Regions from separate parts of the Gordonia sp. McavH-238-E genome, predicted to be linked through region 2. Evidence: riboswitches for the same ligand, from Rfam matches in the RefSeq annotation. Region 2 holds a riboswitch; each other region holds the start of a gene.
The links. Region 2 has a riboswitch for cobalamin ahead of MHN80_RS04775 (FecCD family ABC transporter permease). Riboswitches for the same ligand answer to the same signal wherever they lie in the genome.
Positions count from the first base shown of each region.

Region 1 (6,814 bases), on a different contig from region 2:
ATGAGCTGCTCGGTGAGCGGGACGTCGATCTGAGCACGCTCGGGCACGCTGTGCACGAGGATGCGCAGGGTCGACGGCACGACCTGGAGCCAACCCGGGACCGGACGATCGCCGACGAGCTCCTTGGCGATCTGGAACGGGACGGTCTGCAGCGACTTCGGGCGGACGTCGATGATGTCGTACTGGCTGACGCGGTAGCTGGGCACGTCGACCTTCACACCGTTGACGGTGAAGTGGCCGTGGCTGACCAGCTGGCGGGCCTGGCGACGGGTCCGGGCGATGCCCGAGCGGTACACGACGTTGTCGAGACGGGTCTCGAGCAGCTTCAGCAGTTCGTCACCGGTCTTGCCGGTGCGACGGTTCGCCTCTTCGAAGTAGCGGCGGAACTGCTTCTCCATGACGCCGTAGGTGAAGCGCGCCTTCTGCTTCTCCTGCAGCTGGAGCAGGTACTCGCTCTCCTTGATCCGCGAACGGCCGTGCTGGCCGGGCGGGTAGGGGCGACGCTCGAACGCTGCGTCTCCACCGATGAGGTCGACGCGGAGACGACGGGACTTCTTTGTTGCGGGGCCGGTATAACGAGCCATGTCTTATCTCTTCCTTTCCCGCTAGACCCGGCGCCGCTTGGGCGGACGGCAACCGTTGTGCGGCTGCGGGGTCACATCGGAGATGGTGCCGACCTCGAGGCCGGCTGCCTGCAGGGAGCGGATGGCGGTCTCGCGACCCGAGCCCGGTCCCTTGACGAAGACGTCGACCTTCTTGACGCCGTGTTCCTGGGCCTTGCGCGCAGCATTCTCGGCCGCGAGCTGAGCCGCGAACGGGGTGCTCTTGCGCGAACCCTTGAAACCGACGTGGCCCGACGATGCCCAGCTGATGATGTTGCCGCTGGGGTCGCTGATCGACACGATGGTGTTGTTGAACGTCGACTTGATGTGCGCGTGGCCGTGCGGGACGTTCTTCTTATCGCGACGGCGGGTGCCCTTCTTGGGGCCTGCGCTACGTGACTTCGGAGGCATTACTTCTTCTTCCCGGCGATGGTCTTCTTCGGGCCCTTGCGAGTGCGGGCATTGGTCTTGGTGCGCTGTCCGCGCACAGGCAGGCCACGACGGTGGCGCAGACCCTGGTAGCAGCCGATCTCGATCTTGCGACGGATGTCGGCCTGCACCTCGCGACGCAGGTCACCCTCGACCTTCACCGAGGCTTCGATGTACTCACGCAGCTTCGAGACGTCTGCGTCGGTGAGATCCTTGGCTCGCAGGTCGGGGCTCAGGCCCGTTCCCTCGAGGATCTCCTTGGAGGTGGTACGCCCAACTCCATAGATGTAGGTCAGTGCGATCTCCAGCCGCTTCTCGCGGGGGAGATCCACACCAGCAACACGTGCCATGTGGCGGATTTCCTTTTCGATTCTCAGAGGTCTGCTCCCAGTCCGTCCCGCGAGCTGGTGCCGAACCGTGTGTCCGGCCTCGTGGGCTCCGGCCTCTGATCCGGAGGTAGGCGGTGACGCGTCTGTCGCCGCTGGTGTTGGGAGGTCCTTGTGTGTTCAGTTGTCGGTCTTCAGTTGTTCTGACTCAAGCGACCCGGAGGGTGCGCGTGATCAGCCCTGACGCTGCTTGTGACGCAGGTTCTCGCAGATCACCATGACCCGACCGTTGCGGCGGATCACCTTGCACTTCTCGCAGATCGGCTTGACGCTCGGCTGAACCTTCACGTCAATCTCTCCTGCTCGGCTCGCCCGCGCGCACGCCGAAAGCGGCCGTGCACGTGGGTGTCGGTCTCCTCCCGAACGGATGTCCGGGAAGTCTGTCCCCGGCATCGCCGGGAAAGTCTCACTTGTAGCGGTACACGATTCGCCCACGAGCCAGGTCGTAGGGCGAGAGTTCCACGACGACCCGATCCTCGGGCAGGATGCGGATGTAGTGCTGCCGCATCTTGCCGCTGATGTGGGCGAGAACCTTGTGTCCGTTCTCCAGCTCAATACGAAACATCGCATTGGGCAGGGGTTCGATCACTCGACCCTCGACCTCGATGGCCCCGTCTTTCTTCGCCATGTCCTCCGCGATCCTGGCCGTGACCACGACATCCGGGTGATGCCGCGGCGCATCGGCCGGGTTGAATCAGTGTTTGTCCGTTAGGGTGTGGGCACCGGTCCGCGAGGACCTGCACCCGGTGTGCGCCGACCGGGCCCACGTGCTGACACGCTGATGCCCGGCACGCGATGCGCACCGACGATCAATGTTACGCGAACGAGCAGGCCAGGCCAAATGCGTGCTCAGCGCCACGGAGAGAGGCCGCACCGGATGGGCACTGTCGACGACTATCTCGACGGACTCGACCCCGCCGACCGCGAGGTGGTCGGACGCATCTATGACGTCGCCCGCACCGCGGTCCCCGACACCGCTCAAGGCAAGGGCTACGGCATGCCGGCCCTGACATATCGCGGGAGCCCGCTCCTCTCGGTGATGCGGACCAAGAAGCACATCGGTCTGTACCCGTTCAGCCCGGAGGCGGTCGACGCCGGGCGGCCGTTCCTCGACGGTTTCGACGTGGAGAAGGGCACCGTTCGGTTCCAGCCGGGGACTCCTCCTTCCGACGATGCGATCCGCGCGATGATGTCGTTTCGGCGCGATCAGATCGACGGCTGACCGCCCGACGTCGAACTACCAGTGTTCAGCGGGTCGACTTTGCTGGGCTAGGGTCGATGACGCATGTGGTTCGCCGCGTCGGAGGTCGTGTCAGCTCTCCGTCCGCGGCGTCGAGTCGCCGGCATCCCGCCGGCGGACGAGAGGGAATCCGGTTCGAATCCGGAGCTGTCCCCGCAGCGGTATGCCGTAACGACCACCGTCATCAGCACTGAGCTCCGGCTTGGGAAGCGACGGTCAGTAGGAACTTCGATCAGAGGGATCTCGATCGAGAGCGACGGTGAGCCCGAAGACCTGCCAGGTGTACCGGACGCGCCGCGTCCGGTGGCTCGCCGCCTCGAGGATTGGGCGCAGGTCGAACCGGCGATCGTCGCGCGCCCTCTGCCGGGCGTGACGTGGGTCCGATCGATCTCCCCTGCTGGGCGGTGAACCATCCACCGTCAGTAGGAGAAGTCGACGTCCATGTCCGACACCGTCCGCCGCAGCTCCGCGGCACCGTTCACCACCACCGTCCTCGGCACCGCACGCATCGGCCCCCGGCGCGAACTGAAGAGGGCCGTCGAAAGCTATTGGTCCGGCCGCATCGACCGGACCGAGCTCGCCACCGTCGCGCAGCGCCTACGCAGCGAGCAGTGGGCCGAGCTCACCGAGGCCGGCCACGACTCCGTCCCGGTCAACACGTTCTCGTACTACGACCAGGTGCTCGACACCACGGTCCTCGTCGACGCACTGCCGCCGAGGTTCGCCGAGATCGACGATCCGCTCGATCGCTACTTCGCGGCGGCCCGCGGAACCGCCGAGGTGACCCCACTCGAGATGACCAAATGGTTCGACACCAATTACCACTACCTGGTCCCCGAGATCGGGCCGAGCACCACGTTCGCGCTCAAGCCCGAGAAGGTCCTGGCCGAGGTCACCGAGGCCAGGGAACTCGGGATACCGGCCCGTCCGGTCGTCGTCGGGCCGGTCACCTTCCTGGCCCTGTCCAAGGCGATCGACGGAGCGGGTGCGCCACTCGATCGCCTGGGTGAGCTGGTCCCGCTGTACCGCGATCTGCTGACGCAACTGGCCGAGGCCGGCGTCGAGTGGGTTCAGTTCGACGAGCCCGTCCTGGTCACCGATGCAGACACCGACCTGGGTCCCCGCGCCGAAGCCGTGTACAACGCCCTGGGTTCGGTCGAGCAGCGTCCCGCCATCGCGGTGGCAACCTACTTCGGCGATGCCGGCGACCGCCTGGCGTATCTGGCCCGGACCCCGATCGAGGCCATCGCCGTCGACCTCGTCGAGGGCTCGGTGGAGACCGTGGCCGGCACCCCGGGCATGGCGGACAAGCTGCTGATCGCCGGCGTCGTGGACGGTCGCAACGTGTGGCGCACCGACCTGGACCAGGCCGCGGCGACTCTGGCCACCGTGCTCGGGTCCGCCCGCTCGGTCGCCGTGTCGACGTCGTGCTCCACGCTGCACGTGCCCTACACAGTGGAGGCGGAGGACGAACTCGACACCAACCTTCGGGGTTGGCTCGCGTTCGCCGCCGAAAAGTTCCGCGAGGTCGCGGTGCTGTCATCGGCGTTGCGTGAGGGACGCGCCGCCCAGGCCGCTGCGTTCTCGGAGAGCACGATGGCGTTGGCCACCCGGGCCACCGATCCCCGCCTGCACAACGCCGAGGTCCGTGCACGACTGGATGCGATCACCGATGCCGATGCCCAGCGGGGCCCCGCCGAGCAACGACTCACCGCTCAACTGAATCGCTTGGGGTTGCCTCCGTTGCCGACCACCACGATCGGCTCCTACCCGCAGACCTCCGCCATCCGCCTGGCGCGGGCCGCGCTCCGGTCGGGGGAGATCGATCGCGCCGAGTACGAGAACCGGATGAAGGCGGAGATCGCCGACGTCGTCGCGTTGCAGGAATCCATCGGCCTCGACGTCCTCGTGCACGGGGAACCCGAGCGCAACGACATGGTGCAGTATTTCGCCGAGCAGTTCGAGGGATACTTCGCCACGGCCAACGGCTGGGTGCAGTCCTACGGTTCGCGTTGCGTGCGTCCGCCGATCCTGTACGGCGATGTCTCTCGTACCGGGCCGATGACCGTCGACTGGATCACATACGCCCAGACGCTGACCAGCAAGCCCGTCAAAGGCATGCTGACCGGTCCGGTCACCATCCTCGCCTGGTCGTTCGTCCGCAACGACCAGCCGCTGTCGACGTCTGCCGATCAGATCGCGCTCGCCATTCGCGACGAGACCGTCGACCTGGAGGAGGCCGGGGTCGGCATCATCCAGGTCGACGAACCCGCTCTGCGCGAGTTGCTGCCGCTGCGCGACGCGGACAAGCCCGCGTACCTGGAGTGGGCCGTTCGGGCGTTCCGCATCGCGACCTCCGGGGTCCGCGACGATACGCAGATCCACACGCACCTCTGCTATTCGGAATTCGGCGAGGTCATCGGAGCGATCGCCGACCTCGACGCCGACGTCACCTCGATCGAGGCGGCGCGGTCGCACATGGAGGTGCTCGACGACCTCGACGAGGCCGGCTTCCGCAACGCGGTCGGCCCGGGTGTCTACGACATCCACTCACCGCGTGTGCCGGAGCAGGACGAGATCTTCACTGCCCTGTCCTCGGCATTGTCGAGCGTCGGCGCCAGGCGCCTGTGGGTCAACCCGGACTGCGGTCTGAAGACCCGCGCCACCCCTGAGGTCGTCGATTCGCTCACCAACATGGTGGCCGCGGCCACGCGTCTCCGCGAAACGCTTGTCTGAGGCATCCAATACGACACCCGATACGACAACGGCCGTCGCACTCGCCCATGAGTGCGACGGCCGTTGTCGTGGTAGGAGCGTTGCGTGATGAACACCCAGCCCAGGTCCGTTGTGCGTCAACCAATTTCGAGGAGCAGGTCGCCGGGGGCGACCTGAGTGACCGAGTCGATCGCCAGCCGAGTGACCTTTCCGCCGACCGGCGCGGTGATGGTCGCCTCCATCTTCATCGCCTCGATGGTGCCGATCGCAGCTCCGGCTGCGACCTCGTCGCCGACACCGACACTCAGCGACACCACACCGGCGAAGGGCGCTCCGACGTGGCGGGGGTTGGACCGATCGGCCTTCTCCGCGGCGGCGACTTCGGCGTCGACCGATCGGTCACGCACCTGCACCGGCCGCAGCTGCCCGTTGAGGATGCACATGACGGTGCGCATACCCTTCTCGTCGGGTTCGCTGATCGCCTCGAGCCCGATGAGCAGTTCGACGCCTGGTTCGAGTTCGACGCGATGCTCCTCGCCGTAGCGCAGGCCGTAGAAGAACTGGTTGGCCGACAACCGAGAGGTGTCGCCGTAGAGTTCCTGGTGGTCGTCGAACTCCCTGGTGGGGCCGGGGAACAGCAACCGGTTGAGCGTGTGCTGCCGCTTCGGTCCCGGGGTGTCGAGCGCAGTCGAGTCCTCGGCCGAGACCTCCTCAGTCGCCGGCGCATCGGCACGTCCCTCGAGCGCTACTGTGCGCAGCGGCTCCGGCCACCCGCCGGCGGGGTCGCCCAGTTCGCCACGCAGGAAATTGATCACCGAATCCGGGATGTCGTGGGCGCGCGGGTCGGTGGCGAACTCGGCGGCCGTGATCCCGCGCCCCACCAAGGCCAACGCGAGATCGCCGACGACCTTCGACGACGGCGTCACTTTGATGAGCCTGCCCAGCATGCGGTCGGCGTCGGCATAGGCCTTCTCGACAGCCTCGAACCGATTCCCGAGTCCGAGCGCGATGGCCTGCTGCCGCAGATTCGACAGTTGTCCGCCCGGGATCTCATGGGTGTACACACGTCCGGTCGGAGCCGGCAACCCGGATTCGAAGGGCGCGTACACCTTTCGAAGCGCCTCCCAGTACGGTTCGAGATCGCAGACCGCCTGCAGGTCCAGTCCGGTGTCGCGGTCGGAGTGCGCGGCCGCGGCCACGATCGCCGACAACGCCGGCTGGCTGGTGGTGCCGGCCAATGCAGCGCTGGCACCGTCGACCGCCGATGCACCCGCCTGCCAGGCAGCCAGGTAGGTGGCCAGCTGCCCACCGGGGGTGTCGTGGGTGTGCACATGCACCGGTAGATCGAACTCGCGGCGCAACGCCGACACCAGCGTGGTGGCGGCCGGCGCGCGGAGCAGCCCGGCCATGTCCTTGATCGCCAGCACGTGCGCACCAGCATC
Region 1 is NZ_JAKRFE010000002.1:56,224-63,037, forward strand. It holds gene rpsD (30S ribosomal protein S4) at 1-584, opposite strand, end outside; gene rpsK (30S ribosomal protein S11) at 606-1,013, opposite strand; gene rpsM (30S ribosomal protein S13) at 1,013-1,381, opposite strand; gene rpmJ (50S ribosomal protein L36) at 1,592-1,705, opposite strand; gene infA (translation initiation factor IF-1) at 1,824-2,045, opposite strand; gene MHN80_RS02680 (iron chaperone) at 2,295-2,639, shown strand; cobalamin riboswitch at 2,728-2,953, shown strand; gene metE (5-methyltetrahydropteroyltriglutamate--homocysteine S-methyltransferase) at 3,099-5,393, shown strand; gene MHN80_RS02690 (pyruvate carboxylase) at 5,510-6,814, opposite strand, start outside.
Region 1: another riboswitch for cobalamin. It lies ahead of metE (5-methyltetrahydropteroyltriglutamate--homocysteine S-methyltransferase); the one in region 2 lies ahead of MHN80_RS04775 (FecCD family ABC transporter permease).

Region 2 (6,814 bases):
TGGCCGGGTTGGACCGCAGCGCGGCGATCTTCTCCTCGACCGTCTGACCGGGGTAGTCCACGAACACGATGACGTCGGGGTCCGCGGTGGTGAGCCGTTCCCAGCTGACGGCGGTCCAGGTGTCCTCGATGTCCTCGGTTGCGTTGCGGGCGCCCGCGGCGTCGATGATGCCCTGCGGGCCGCCGTAGGACCCGGAGGAGAAGATGGTGTCGGAGACGCTGTCGAAGACGAAGACCGTGGGCTTGTCGGCGGGTTGCGGTGCGGCGCGGAGCTTCTCGAGGCGGTCGGCGACCTCGTCGGCCGCGGCGGCGCCCTGGTCCGGGTTGCCGGTGATGGTGCCGATGTTGCGCAGGTCGGTGTCGAGCGCGACCCACGGGTCCATGGTGCCGCGCTGCGCCTCACCCTCGACCTGCCGGCACGCCTCGGACAGCTGATAGACGTCGATGCCGTGGGACGCGAGGATCTCCGGCGTGATCCCGCGGGACTCGCTCATGCCGTAGTTGTATCCGGCATAGAGCACCTGGGGCTTCGCGGCGACGATGTTCTCGAGCGTGGGACGCTCGGCCGCGACCTCGTTCAGGGTGTCCACCTGAGGTCCGTACTCGAGCCGGAGAACATCTTTGTCGCGGGCGAGCGCACTGACCGCCACCATGTTGTCGCGGGCGCCCGCCGCCAGGGCGATCGCGATCATGCCACCGTCGTTGACGAACAGCCGGTCGAGCGGCTGGGGGAAATCGACGTCGGCTCCACAATTGGCCACCGTCACAGTGTCTTCGGTGGCCGCGGTGCTGTCGGTCGAGCATGCGGCAACCGCGCCCAGGATCAGTGCGGCGACCAGGACGGCGGCGGTCGGGTGGACTCGGGAGGTGCGGGTACTCAAGGGATGTCCTCTCACAGGGTGTCTGTCGTCAGCGCTCGGGGAGCAGAAGTGGGGGAGTTGAGCAGGAGGTGTGGCAGGCCCGTCACCGGGTGGGTGACAACGGTCCCGGACACCTCGAAGACGGCCGCCAGCAGATCCGGTGTCAGCACGTCGACGGGTCGGCCCTGGGCGACCACGCCGCCGTCGGACACCACTGCGACACAATCGAAGTGCCGCAGGACGAGGTCGAGGTCGTGCATCGCTGCCAGCACGGTGGCGTCGAGTTCGTCGAGGATCTCCATCAGCCGCAGGCGCCAGGCCGCGTCCAGATGATTGGTGGGTTCGTCGAGCACCAGGACCGGCGTCTGCTGTGCGAGTGCACGGGCGAGGACGACGCGATGCCGCTCGCCACCGGACAGGTGGGTGCACGAACGGGCGCCCCAGCCGTCGAGGCCGACCTGCGCGAGCACCGCGCCGACCACCGTCGAGTCGTCGGGGCTCCCGGCCGACCAGGCCGAGCGGTAGGGGGTCCGGCCAAGGCCGACCGCCTCGGCGACGGTCAGTTCGGCCGAGGGCTGTTCCTCCTGGCCCACCACCGCTATCGAGCGGGCCCGCTGCCGCGACGGGAGTCGATGCAGGTCCTCGCCACCCACGTCGATGGTGCCGGCGACGGGACGTTCGAGCCCACACAGCGTGCGCAACAGGGTGGTCTTGCCGGAACCGTTGGGGCCGACGATGGCCAGTCGGGTGCCCGCCGGGACGTCGAGATCGACATCGCGCAGGACGACGCGGCCGCCCCGTCGACACGCGAGTGCGTTCGCGCGCAACGCCATCGAGCGGATCGGTGGTGGATTGGTCATGAGCCGCCGCCGAACACATACTGGTGTCGACCCATGAGGAACAGGAAGATCGGCGCGCCGATCAACCCGGTGACGATGCCCAGAGGCATCTCCCGAGGCGCGGCCGCGACCCGCGAGATGACGTCGACCCACACCAGGAACAGTGCGCCGCCGCATACCGCCACCGGCAGCATCGCGCGGTGGGTGGCGCCGACGAGCAGCCGGGCGGCGTGCGGGACGATCAGACCGACGAAGCCGATCCCACCCGCCACCGCGACGAGCACGCCCACCAGGACGCCCTGGATCCCGAAGAGCGCGTTGCGCATCGCGCGTACCGGTACACCCAGCGACGTCGCGGTGTCGGTGCCGGCAGCGTAGGCGTCGAGCCAGGAGTGGATCGCGAGCATCGCCACGATGGTGACCAGCACGACCACCCCGGCGATCTGCACCTTCGCCCAGGTGGCGCCGGCGACGCTGCCGAGCATCCAGAACATCACGTTGTCGGCGGCGTGGGGATCCGCGGCGGTGAACACGAGCAGCGACGACAACGCCATGAACGCCGAGGACAACACGACGCCGGACAGGATGAGTCGCAGCGCGGTCAACCCGCCCTGGGCGCGGGCGACGAGGTACACCGTGACGGTCGCCGCGAGCGCGCCGAGGAGCGCGCCGCCGGAGAGTGCCCACACCCCGAGGCCGGCCAGCACGCCGAGGGTCATGACGGCGGTGGCCCCGACCGCCGCGCCGGCGGACACGCCGAGCAGGTACGGCTCGGCGAGGGGGTTGCGGACCAGGGCCTGCATGAGAGCGCCGGCAGTGCGAGCCCGGCGCCGACGAGCGCGGCCAGGACGGACCGCGGCAGCCGGAGATCCCAGATGATCACCGCGTGCGCGGAATCGGTCTCGGCGCCGGTCAGGCGTCCGGCGACGGTGTGCCAGACGTCGCCGACGGGGATGGTCTCGGCGCCGAACGCGGTGGCCAGGGCGATGCTGAGGAGCGTGAGGACGAGCAGAACTGCGGCTAGCGGCGTCGACGGGAGTCGCCGTACCGGCGGGGCGGTGGCGATCTCGGTCGTGCCGTCGATACGACGGGACACGGACTGTACTGCCTTACGGTCTGGGTATCTGTGCGCGAGATACACGGTGGACTCGAGCGAGAGCGGCCGGTATTCGGACTCGGGTTCGTCCGGAGCCGGCGCCTTCCCGGGTCGCCCCAGTGGCTGTGTGCCGGTTCCGTCCCCCATACCGCTGCGCGCCAGTCCCGGATTCGCACCGGGTTCCCTGACACCCACGTGTGCGGGTGTGACCGTTCTCGCCGCTCACGCTATCAACACCGTCCAGCGGATCGGTGGGCGGTCGGCGTGCGTCCCCGGACAGCGGCCGTGCGAGGACCTACGCTGGATGCCGACGATCGATGAACCCGACGCGGAAACGGTGAACCGATGGACGTACGAGACACGAAGCTGGCCATCATCGGGGCGGGTGCGGTGGGCACCGCGATCGCCTACTCCTCGCTCATCCGGGGTGTTGCACGGACCATCGCGCTCCTCGACATCAACGCCGCGAAGGTGACCGCCGAGGTGCTCGACATGTCCCACGGCCTCGAGTTCGTCCCTCGTGCCGACATCATCGGCTCCGACGACGTGTCGGTGTGCGCGGACGCCGACGTCGTCGTCTTCACCGCCGGTGCGAAGCAGAAGCCGGGTCAGTCCCGTCTCGAATTGGCCGAGGCCACAATCGGTCTGACGCGCGCCATCCTCCCGGGGGTGCTCGAGGTGGCCCCGAATGCGATCTACGTGATGGTCACCAATCCGGTCGACGTCGTCACCTACGCCGCCCAGCAGATCAGCGGATTGTCGCCCAGCCGGATCTTCGGCTCGGGCACCGTGCTCGACTCGTCCCGGCTGCGTTTCCTCATCGCGCAGCATTGCGGTGTCGCGGTGCAGAGCGTGCACTCCTACATCGCCGGCGAGCACGGCGACACCGAGATCCCGCTGTGGAGCTCGGCGACGATCGGTGGGGTGCCGCTGACGTCGTGGACCCCGCTGCCCGGTCGTCCGGCGCTGGATGTGGTTGCACGCGAACGCATCCACCACGAGGTCGTGCATGCCGCCTACACCATCATCGAGGGCAAGGGGGCCACGAACTATGCGATCGGTTTGGCGTCGACGCGCATCGTCGAGGCGATCCTGAACAACGAGCACCGGGTGCTGCCGGTGTCGACGCGGACCGACGGGATCGAAGGGCTCGACGGAGTGTGTCTCTCGCTGCCGACCGTCGTCGACCGCGGCGGCGCCCAGACCCGGCTCGACGTCCCGCTCTCGGATGCGGAGCGAGCCGGTCTGCTCGCGTCGGCGGAGACGCTGCGGGGGATGCAGGCCCGGTTCGGGCTGTAGTCGGGGTCAGGTCGGCACGGTGGTGCGCAGGAACTGCAGCTGGTCGGCGACGACCTTCTCGAAGTCCTCGCCGATGTAGATGTCGAAGTGCCCGACCGGGTATCGGATGACCCGGGCTCCGGGTGCGCGCCGCGCGTAGGCGATCGTCGAGCGTGCCGGTGCCACCGTGTCCCCGTCGCACACGCACAGCAGGGTCGGGCAGTCGAGATCTTTCAATGCCCGGCCGGGTGAATGCAACGGAATGGTCAGTCCGACCCGCGCGGCCACCTCGTTGGGCAGTTCGAGACCGTCGGGAATCAGTGGCAGGTATCCCGACACCGCGTCCGGTGCGGTCATCAGCGCCGCTGATCCCGGTTCGCCGGCCAGGCCGACCATGACCGGCGGCCTGCGCAGTGCGGATCCGGCCAGATCCGCGAGTGCCCGAACGGTCACCTTCGCCCCGGACACCACGCCAAGGGCTGCGGTCGACGCAGGTCCGCTGGTGAATGGGCACTGGGAGATCACCGCTGCCACCCGGCCGTCGCGTTTGCCGGCGACGAGCACGTGTCCGCCGCCGAAGGAGGTGCCCCACAGCACTATTCGTGAGGTGTCGACGCCGGCGAGAGTTCGTGCGAAGGCGATCGCCGCGGCCCAGTCGTCGAGCTGACGGCGAATGGACAGGAGCTGGCGCGGTTCGCCGTCGCTGTCCCCGAAGTGGCGGTAATCGAAGACCAGACAGGAGTATCCGGCTTCGGTGAACCGTTCGGCGAAGGCATCGAGCCGCATCTGCCGGACCCCGCCGAGGCCGTGTGCCATCACGATGACCGGGGCCGGTGTGGCTCCCTCGGGCCGGTACCACCATGCTCGGCACGTCGTGCCGTCCGAATCGAACTCGACGTCGTTCCTGATCATCGTTCCCCCGCTGGTCGATGTGTGGTCTGGGCGGACTTTATCAACACACGTTGTCATGCAACAGAGGCGGCGGCCCCCGCGACCGTGAACCTTGTTCGCTCGGCGTGTCCGTCGGCCGGACCAATCTTCGCGTCGAGCGCGTCTTTCATCGACCGGACCCCGTAATGTCACCTCGTCACGATGAGGTGTCGGGGGACACACAGAAGAAGGTCAAGCACGATGCGTTGCTCGCGAAAGATGGTTCTCGGATTCCTGGCCGCGGCGTCCATGACGGTCGCTCCGCTGATGGTGGCGGCGCCCGCCTCGGCGGCAACCGATTACGCCAACTGCTCAGAACTCAACGCCGACTATCCGCACGGTGTCGGCCAGACGGGCGCCGTCGACTCCACGTCGGGTACGCCGGTCACGAACTTCACCGTCGACGACGACCTGTACGACGCGAACACCGAGAGCGACCGCGACAAGGACGGTATCGCCTGCGAGAAGCGCTGAGCGCGACCAGAGCCTGACGACGTCGCGGTCGGCGTGCGCCTGCCGCCGGACATGCAGGCGTTAGATTCGTGCTCATGGCGGCCCGACTCGACAGGTTTCTGAGCAGCGCACACCCGGACATCGCGATCGCGGCCGCGCTGCTGTTCGTGGCCGGCTTGATCGACGCCATCGCGTTCTTCGTGCTCAAGGGCAGCTTCGTCGCCTTCATGTCGGGCAACTCCACCATCATGGGTGCCTCGGCGGCGGCGGGCCGGTGGTCGACCATCGCTCTCGTCGCCGGACTCGTGGTCGCGTTCTTCAGTGGTGCTGCCGGGGGTGCGGCGATCAGCCGCTGGGGCGGGAGACACGCTCCGGTCTGGATTCTCGGGGCGGTGACCGGCGCGCTTCTCGCCGGCACCGTCGTCGCACTCACCGCGTCGCCGACCGCCGGGATGATCGTCGTCGCGGTGGCCACCGGTGCGATCAACTCGGCGCTGTCGCACACGTCGACCGTGCAGGGCGGACTGACCTATGTCACCGGCACGCTGGTGAAGTCCGCGCAACAACTGGTCGCGTCGCTGGGCACCGACCGGCCGTGGGCGTGGCTCGAGGTGTTCTGGATGTGGCCGGTGTTCGTGCTCGGCGCGGTGTGCGGTGGATTCGCCGAACGACACTGGGGTGTCGCCGGGCTGTGGGTCGGGGTCCTGATCGCCGCCTGCGCCCTGCTCTTGCGCGTCGTCGAGACGTCGTCTCGAGGCAATTCGCGCTCAGAGGGAACCGAACGGGCCGCTGGATAGTCTGAAACACATGCGCGACGACAAGCTGCTCACCCGGATCTCGGCCCTTCTGCGTCAGGCGGAGAACACCGACAACGAGCACGAGGCCGAGACCTTCATGCAGGCCGCCCAGCGGCTCGCGACCGCATCGTCGATCGACCTGGCCGTGGCCCGCGCCCATGATCCCGCGGCGCGCAAGAAGGTCACCCCCATCAGTAGGCAGATCGCCATCGGCGAACCGGGCAAGCGTGGACTGCGCACCTACGTGCAACTCTTCGTGGCCATCACCGCTGCCAACGACGTGACCGTCGATGTGGCGAGCAACTCGACCTTCGTCCTCGCCTACGGCTACGAAGCCGACATCGACGCCTGCGAAGCCCTCTACACGTCGTTGATCGTGCAGATGGTCGCTGCCAGTGATGCCTACCTGCGATCGGGGGCCTACAAGGGCGAGACATTCGCGCGGGTCGTCACCCGGGGGAGCGGGTGGCGTGCCCGGCGGGTGATCGAGGAGAAACCGTTGTCACCGATCACCGCGCGGCTGAACTTCCAGTCGGCGTTCGCCGAACGCATCGGCAAGCGT
Region 2 is NZ_JAKRFE010000003.1:95,718-102,531, reverse strand. It holds gene MHN80_RS04785 (ABC transporter substrate-binding protein) at 1-880, opposite strand, end outside; gene MHN80_RS04780 (ABC transporter ATP-binding protein) at 892-1,719, opposite strand; partial or broken gene MHN80_RS04775 (FecCD family ABC transporter permease) at 1,716-2,764, opposite strand; cobalamin riboswitch at 2,841-3,023, opposite strand; gene MHN80_RS04770 (L-lactate dehydrogenase) at 3,140-4,093, shown strand; gene MHN80_RS04765 (alpha/beta hydrolase) at 4,100-4,984, opposite strand; gene MHN80_RS04760 (excalibur calcium-binding domain-containing protein) at 5,204-5,476, shown strand; gene MHN80_RS04755 (YoaK family protein) at 5,551-6,252, shown strand; gene MHN80_RS04750 (DUF2786 domain-containing protein) at 6,263-6,814, shown strand, end outside.

Region 3 (6,814 bases), on a different contig from region 2:
GACCCAGACCGAGTCCCATCCGCCCGACTCGGCGCGGTCGGCGACCGAGGACATCACCCCCCACTGGTCCGCGGGGTCCACACCCACGAGATCTAGACGCCAGCCCTGCGGAATGAAGAGTCCGAATCGCATGCCGTCCAACTTACGCGGCCGTCGATCATCGTCCGGACCTGATCGGCCATCCGCCGCACGGTCTGCGCATCGTGGGAGATCAGCAGCATCGAGGTTCCCGTCGCCCGGAGTTCCTCGAGGATCCTCAGGACCGCATCCGCGGCCACCTCGTCCAGCGACGACGTGATCTCATCGCAGATCAGGACGTCCGGACCGCCGGCGAGTGCCCGTGCGATCGCCACGCGCTGGATCTGGCCGCCGGACAACTCGCCGGGGCGGCGATCGAGCATCTCCGGGCCGAGGTGGACCGCCGCCAGCAATGACGCGATCTCGCGGTCCGCGGCAACGCCGTCGAGTCCGCGCAACACCCGGAGTACCCGGCGCAGTTCCCGGCCGACCGTCCGCCGGGGGTCCAGGCTGCGTCGCGGATTCTGGTAGACCATGCTGATCGCGCGCCGCTGATCGATGCTGCGGTCACGGGCGGTCGACGCCAGGCGCGCGCCGTCGAGCAGCAGCTCACCGTCGGTCGGGGGATGCAAACCCGCCAGACACCGCGCGAGCGTCGACTTTCCGGCGCCCGAACGTCCGACGATCGCCAGACACTCGCCCCGCCCGATCTCGAACGAGACGTCGTGCAGCACGGTGGCGCGGCCATGGTCTGCCGTGATGCCGCGCACGACGACGCGTGGGCTCGCGTCGTCGACGAATCGGGCCGCGGGCGCCACCGCCGCCGGAACATGCGATGCAGGCAACTCGTCGGCCTGGCACTCGCCGGTGATCCGCCCGCCGTCGAGCATCACGACTCGATCGACGATACGCGAGATACGGTGCAGGTCATGGGTGATGACGATGACCGTGCGTCCACTGCGGAGACGGTCCAACACCCCGACCAGTTCGTCCGCCGTGGCCGCGTCCAGACCGCTCGTCGGCTCGTCGAGGACGAGCACGCCCGGGGAGCCGAGGAGGGCGATCGCGAGGAGAACCCGTTGTTGCTGGCCGCCGGACAGCTGCGCCGGATACCTGCGGAGGAACTCGCGGTCCGTCGGCAAGCCCAGTTCGGCGAGCAGGATATGGATGTCCCGGGCACGACGCGACCGGTGGGCGCGTCGGACTTCTCGGAGGGCCGAACCGATCCGCATGGACGGGTTGAGCGAGGTACCGGGGTCCTGCGGTACGTATCCGAGCCGTCGACCGCCGTCGGCGGGAGCCTGCACACGCACGGTCCCGGCGGTGACGAATCCGGGTGGCAGCGCGTCGACGAGAGCGAGTGCCGTCGTGGTCTTTCCGGCACCGGAGGGCCCGACGACGGCCAGGGTCTCGCCACGGCGGACCTCGAGGGCGTCGATCGCGACGAGCGGGGTGCCATCCGGTGCCGCCACCGTGAGCGCCGACACCGATATCGGGTTCCCGGCGGTGGCATCCGGACGGTCCAGCGGCCGCCGGACACGTTGTCGCGGACCACGAGGTGAGGGCTCGGGAGGTTCGGACAATCGGTCGACGAGCAGGTTCACCGCCACGACCAGCGCTGCGATGCATACGGCAGGCACGACGACCGGCCAGGGGGTCAACGCCATCCCGCCCTTGTTCTCGGTGACCATCAATGCCCAGTCCGGCTGTGGCTGAGTCACTCCGAGACCGAGGAAGCTGCCCGCGGTGACGAGCGCGATGGTTCCCGAGACCCGTATCCCGGCGTCGGCCAGCAACACCGGCCGCAGGTTCGGCAGTACCTGGGCCACCGCGATCCATCGCAGTGTCTCGCCGCGGGCGATCGCGGCTTCGACGAAACCCGCGTCCATGAGTTCGATCGTCGCCGTCCGCACGATCTTCGCCACCCATGGCACCGTCGCGACTCCGACGGTGAGGCACACCGCGACCGGGCCCTTCCCCATCGTCGTCGCGATGACCACGAGCAGGAGGAACCATGGCAGGACGGTGATAGCGTCGACCGGGCGCATCACCCAGCCGTCGAGCCGGCGTGACATTCCCGCGGTGACTCCGAGGAGAACGCCGACCACGTACGACACCGACAACGCGACCGCGGTCATCAACACCAGCCGGTGACCACCGTGCAGGACTCGCGACAGGACGTCGCGTCCGACGAAATCGGTTCCGAGCCAATGGTTCGACGACGGTGTCTCGAACGGTACCGAGGCGATCGCGGTCGGCGAGAACGGTGCGACGAACGGCCCGAGGACGATGACGATCACGAGGACGCCCAACACCGCGGCGGGGCCGACGAGCCGTCGACAGCGCGTGCTCATGACCGGCCGCGTCCGATGACACCCCGTGCGGCCGTCGACGAGCCGAGCGCCACGAGGTCGGCGAGGAGATACACGAGCAGCCCGTACGCGGCCAACAGCACCGCCACCGACTGCACGAAGATCAGATCGCGTCCGGAGATGGCCCGCAGGAGTTCGTGCGCCACACCCGGGTACGCGAACACGACCTCGATGACCGCGATACCGCCGACGAGCCCGACGACGGCTCCCGCCAGCGGTTGCACCGACGCGGAGATCGCGTTGGGCGCCGCATGACGCACGACGAGCCGGAATTCGCCGACCCCGTTCGCCCGCGCCGCCGAGATGTACGGCGCGCGCATCACTTCCGCCATCTGGGCGCGGACGAGTCGCACCGGATGCGGCGCCAGCCCGATGAGCAGGCACAGCACCGGTAGCACCAGCACCTCCGGACGGTCGAGCGCCGATGTGCCCGTCGGTACGAGCGACACCGCGGGCAGCACCCCCATCCCGATCGCCACCCAGGCAATCAGTACGACACCGACCACGAACGCGGGGACGGATTCCGCCGCGAGCGCCGCAGTACTGAGCAACCGGTCCCAGCGCGAACCCGGCCGTGCGCCGGCGGCGACGCCGATCGCCAGCGCCGCCGGGACCAGGACGACGACGGTGACGATCGCGAGGATCACCGAGTTCGCGAGTCGCCCGTCGAGGATCTCGGCGACCGGACGGCCCGAGAGTTGCGACACGCCGAGGTCCCCGGTGAGGAAACCGCGTGCCCAGTCGACGAACCGTACGACTGCCGGACGATCGAGACCCAGCTCCGCGCGCAGAGCGGCCACCTGAGCCGGATCCGGTTGGCCCGCGGCCCCTCTCGACAACCGGGTCGTGGCGGCATCACCCGGGAGCAGTTCGAAGAGCACGAAGATCGACACCGCAACGACAGCGAGCGCGGCCAACGCCCCGGCCAACCGGCCCGCGACATACCGCAACACGACGAGTCCCCTAGCGCTGCTGGAGCCAGGTGCCCGTGAAGGAGGCCCACTGCCCGGTGCCGGGCACCCCGTCGGTGATGCCCTGCACGGTGTTGCGGACGCCCGTCGGCTGCAGGGCGAAACTGTGGATGAGGTAACCGCTGTCGTTCCAGAGTTCGTCCTGCAGTTCCCGGTACAACTCACCACGGCGAGCCGGGTCCATCTCGGCGCGAGCCTGGGCGAAGGTGGCATCCCACGCAGGACGACGCCAGGCGGTCGCGTTGGCCGGGGCGTCCGAGGTGAGGGTCTGCCCGTAGAAGTAGTCCAGACTGTAGTTCCACCAACCGGACTGGGTGAGGGGCTTGGACCCGACGACCTGGGAGAAGTAGGTGTCGCCCGGCTCGACGGCGAGGTTCACGGTGATCCCGGCGGCCTTGGCCTGCTCGGCGAAGAGGGTCGCCGAGGCCAACTGGCCGGGACTGACGTCCGCGGTGTGCAGGGTGACGACGAGGTTCTCCTTGCCCGCCTCTCGGAGCAGGCGGCGAGCTCGTTCCGGGTCATACGCGCGTTGCGGCATGTCGGCGTAGAACGGTGCGCCCTTGCCGTACAGGTCGTTGCCGACCTCGGCGAACCCGTAATACACCTTGTCGACCATCGCCTGCCGGTCCACCGACAGCTTGAGGGCCTCGCGTACTCGCGGATCGTCGAACGGCGCGAGGTCGGTACGCATCGTGAACGAGCTCATCGTGCCCACCGGCGGCGTCACGAGGTAGACGTCGGACTGCGATCGCAGGATGTTGCCCTGCGCCGGCGAGAGTTCGTAGACGACGTCGGCCTCCTGCGAGCCGAATGCGTTGAATCTGGCGTCGGCTTCGGCGACCTGGAGGATCTCCAGCCCGTCGAGGTGCGGCCGCTGATCCCAATGGTTCTCGTTGCGGGTCAACACCGACCGGTCGCCCGGCGACCACGACTCCAGAACGAACGGGCCGGTCCCCACGGGAAGCGACGACGGCGTGAACTCCGACGTACCGTCCTTGATCACGTAGACGTACCAACCGGCCAGCACCGAACCGAAGTCGGCGACGGGTTCTCTCATCGACACCACGACGGCGTGATCGCCGTCGGGCCTGGTGCGGGACAGGTCGATGATGTCGAGGTCACCGGCCGACGGCTTCTCCTCGTCGAGCATGCGCTCGAGACTCCACATGACATCGCGAGACGTGAACGGCGAACCGTCACTGAACTCGACGCCCCGGCGCAGCGCCATCCGCCACTGCGAGCCGTCGGCGTTGGGCTCCAGGGACTCGGCGAGCCGATAGTCGAGGGTGAGGTCGTTGTTGTAGTCGACGAGGTGATCCCACACCGCCTTGGACAGTGCGCCACCCGCCGAGTGGCCGACGACGTGCGGGTCGAGGACATCGGCGGTCGCCGAGGTGCCCGCGAAGACGACGCGCAACGTGCCGCCGGGGACCGGGGTACCGCCGCTCGGCGCGCCTGCCGGGCTCGGCCGGTCGGCACAACCGGAGAGCAGGCCCACCGCGCCGAGACCGGCGAGGCCGGCGATCCCACCGGCTCCGCGTAGCAGCCGGCGCCGGGTGAATTCGGGAGCTGCGTGCGCAGCTGTCGATCTTGAATTTTTCATGTCCATCCTCGTGGGTCGCGAAGACGCAAGCGATCTGGCTTCCCGATCGAGGTCGGGTCACAGTTGCGGGACAGCCCCGGATTCGCACCGGGTTCCCTTGCGTCCCGGTCATCGTACGGAGTGGACAATCACGACATCGCATGCGGCGTGCGGTGGATGATCCCCGGAACTTACAAGCAGTCCGGACTGTTTGTGCTATCGTCGTCGATGTGACCGAGCCCACCCGAGCCCCGCGCCGACGCACGCAGGCCGAACGCACCGCGACCACGCGTGCGCTCATCCTCGACGCGACCGTCGACGCCCTGGTCGACGTCGGCTACGCCGCCACCACGACGCAGGAGGTCAACCGCCGGGCAGGTATCTCCCGCGGCGCTCTACTGCATCACTTCCCCACCCGGGAATCACTGGTGGTCGCCGCGGTCGGACACCTGGTCGAGCGTCGGCTGGCGGAGATCCTGTCGCGGCCCCGGACGGGTGACGAGGGACTCGAGATACTCATCGAGGCGTTCAGCGGCCCGCTGTTCGACGCCGCTCTCGAGCTGTGGGTCGCCGCCCGCTGCGACGTCGGATTGCGAACCGCGATCATCCCGCTCGAACAGCAGGTGTCCGACGCACTCGCCGTCGGTTGTGCCGAGTTGTTCGGCGACCGGTACACCGCCGCGGAGCTCGAACTCTCCATCGAACTCGCACGCGGACTGGCGGTGTCGCGCATCCTGCGCTCACCCGACGCCGACCGCGCGCTGCTCGACCACCTCCTGCCCGTATGGAAGGAACTCCTGACCCATGACTGAACCCAGTCCGACTCTCCCGCAGCAGAACACGCTGCCCCGGCGCGTGGACGTCCTCGTCGTCGGCGTCGGGTTCGGCGGTCTCGCCGCCCTGCATCGTCTTCGCACGGATCATCCGCAGCTGCAGACGCTGGCCATCGAACGTGGCGACGGCGCGGGTGGGGTCTGGCGCGAGAACGACTACCCGGGCGCGGCCTGCGACGTCCCGACGTCGCTGTACTCCCTGTCCTTCGCCCCCAACCCGGACTGGTCCAACACCTACGGTCGCCGCCACGAGATCCACCAGTATCTGCGTTCGGTCGCAGCCGATTTCGCCGACCAGATCCGTTACAACTGCGCACTCACCTCGGCTCACTGGGACGGCGCGGCGCAGGAATGGGTCGTGGTCACGACGGATGGCGAGATCCGCTGCCGCTACCTGGTCGCCGCGCCTGGTGCGCTGTCCGAGCCGGGTCTGCCACCGGTCGCCGGAGCCGATGAGTTCACCGGCACCGTGTTCCACTCCGCTCAGTGGGACCACTCCCACGACCTCCGCGGACGTCGCGTCGCGATCGTCGGCACCGGCGCGTCGGCGATCCAGATCGTGCCCGAGATCGTCGACGAGGTCGGACATCTCACGGTCTTCCAGCGCACTCCCGCTTGGGTCGTGCCGCGTCTGGACCGCACCATCGGCTCCCTCGAACGCGCACTCTATCGCCGCGTCCCCGGTGTCCACCGGCTCGTCCGGCGGATGGTGTGGACCTATCGCGAGGCCTACGTCCTGATGATGGCCCGCAACCCCAAACTGCTCCCGATCGCCAAGACCATCGCGCTGGCGCAGCTGCGGATCCAGGTCCGTGACCGCGACCTGCGCCGTCGGCTCACCCCCGACTACACCATCGGCTGCAAACGGATGCTGTTGACCAACAAATGGTTCCCCGCATTGCAGCGCGACAATGCCACCGTGACCGGCGCGATCACCCGCCTCACCGCGCGCGGCGCCGTCGACGACCAGGGCCGCGAACACGAGGTCGACACGGTCGTGTTCGCCACCGGGTTCACCCCCACCGAACCGCCCATCGC
Region 3 is NZ_JAKRFE010000011.1:2,407-9,220, reverse strand. It holds gene MHN80_RS17480 (LLM class F420-dependent oxidoreductase) at 1-132, opposite strand, end outside; gene MHN80_RS17475 (ATP-binding cassette domain-containing protein) at 93-2,372, opposite strand; gene MHN80_RS17470 (ABC transporter permease) at 2,369-3,343, opposite strand; gene MHN80_RS17465 (ABC transporter substrate-binding protein) at 3,354-4,964, opposite strand; cobalamin riboswitch at 4,975-5,111, opposite strand; gene MHN80_RS17460 (TetR/AcrR family transcriptional regulator) at 5,174-5,755, shown strand; gene MHN80_RS17455 (NAD(P)/FAD-dependent oxidoreductase) at 5,748-6,814, shown strand, end outside.
Region 3: another riboswitch for cobalamin. It lies ahead of MHN80_RS17465 (ABC transporter substrate-binding protein); the one in region 2 lies ahead of MHN80_RS04775 (FecCD family ABC transporter permease).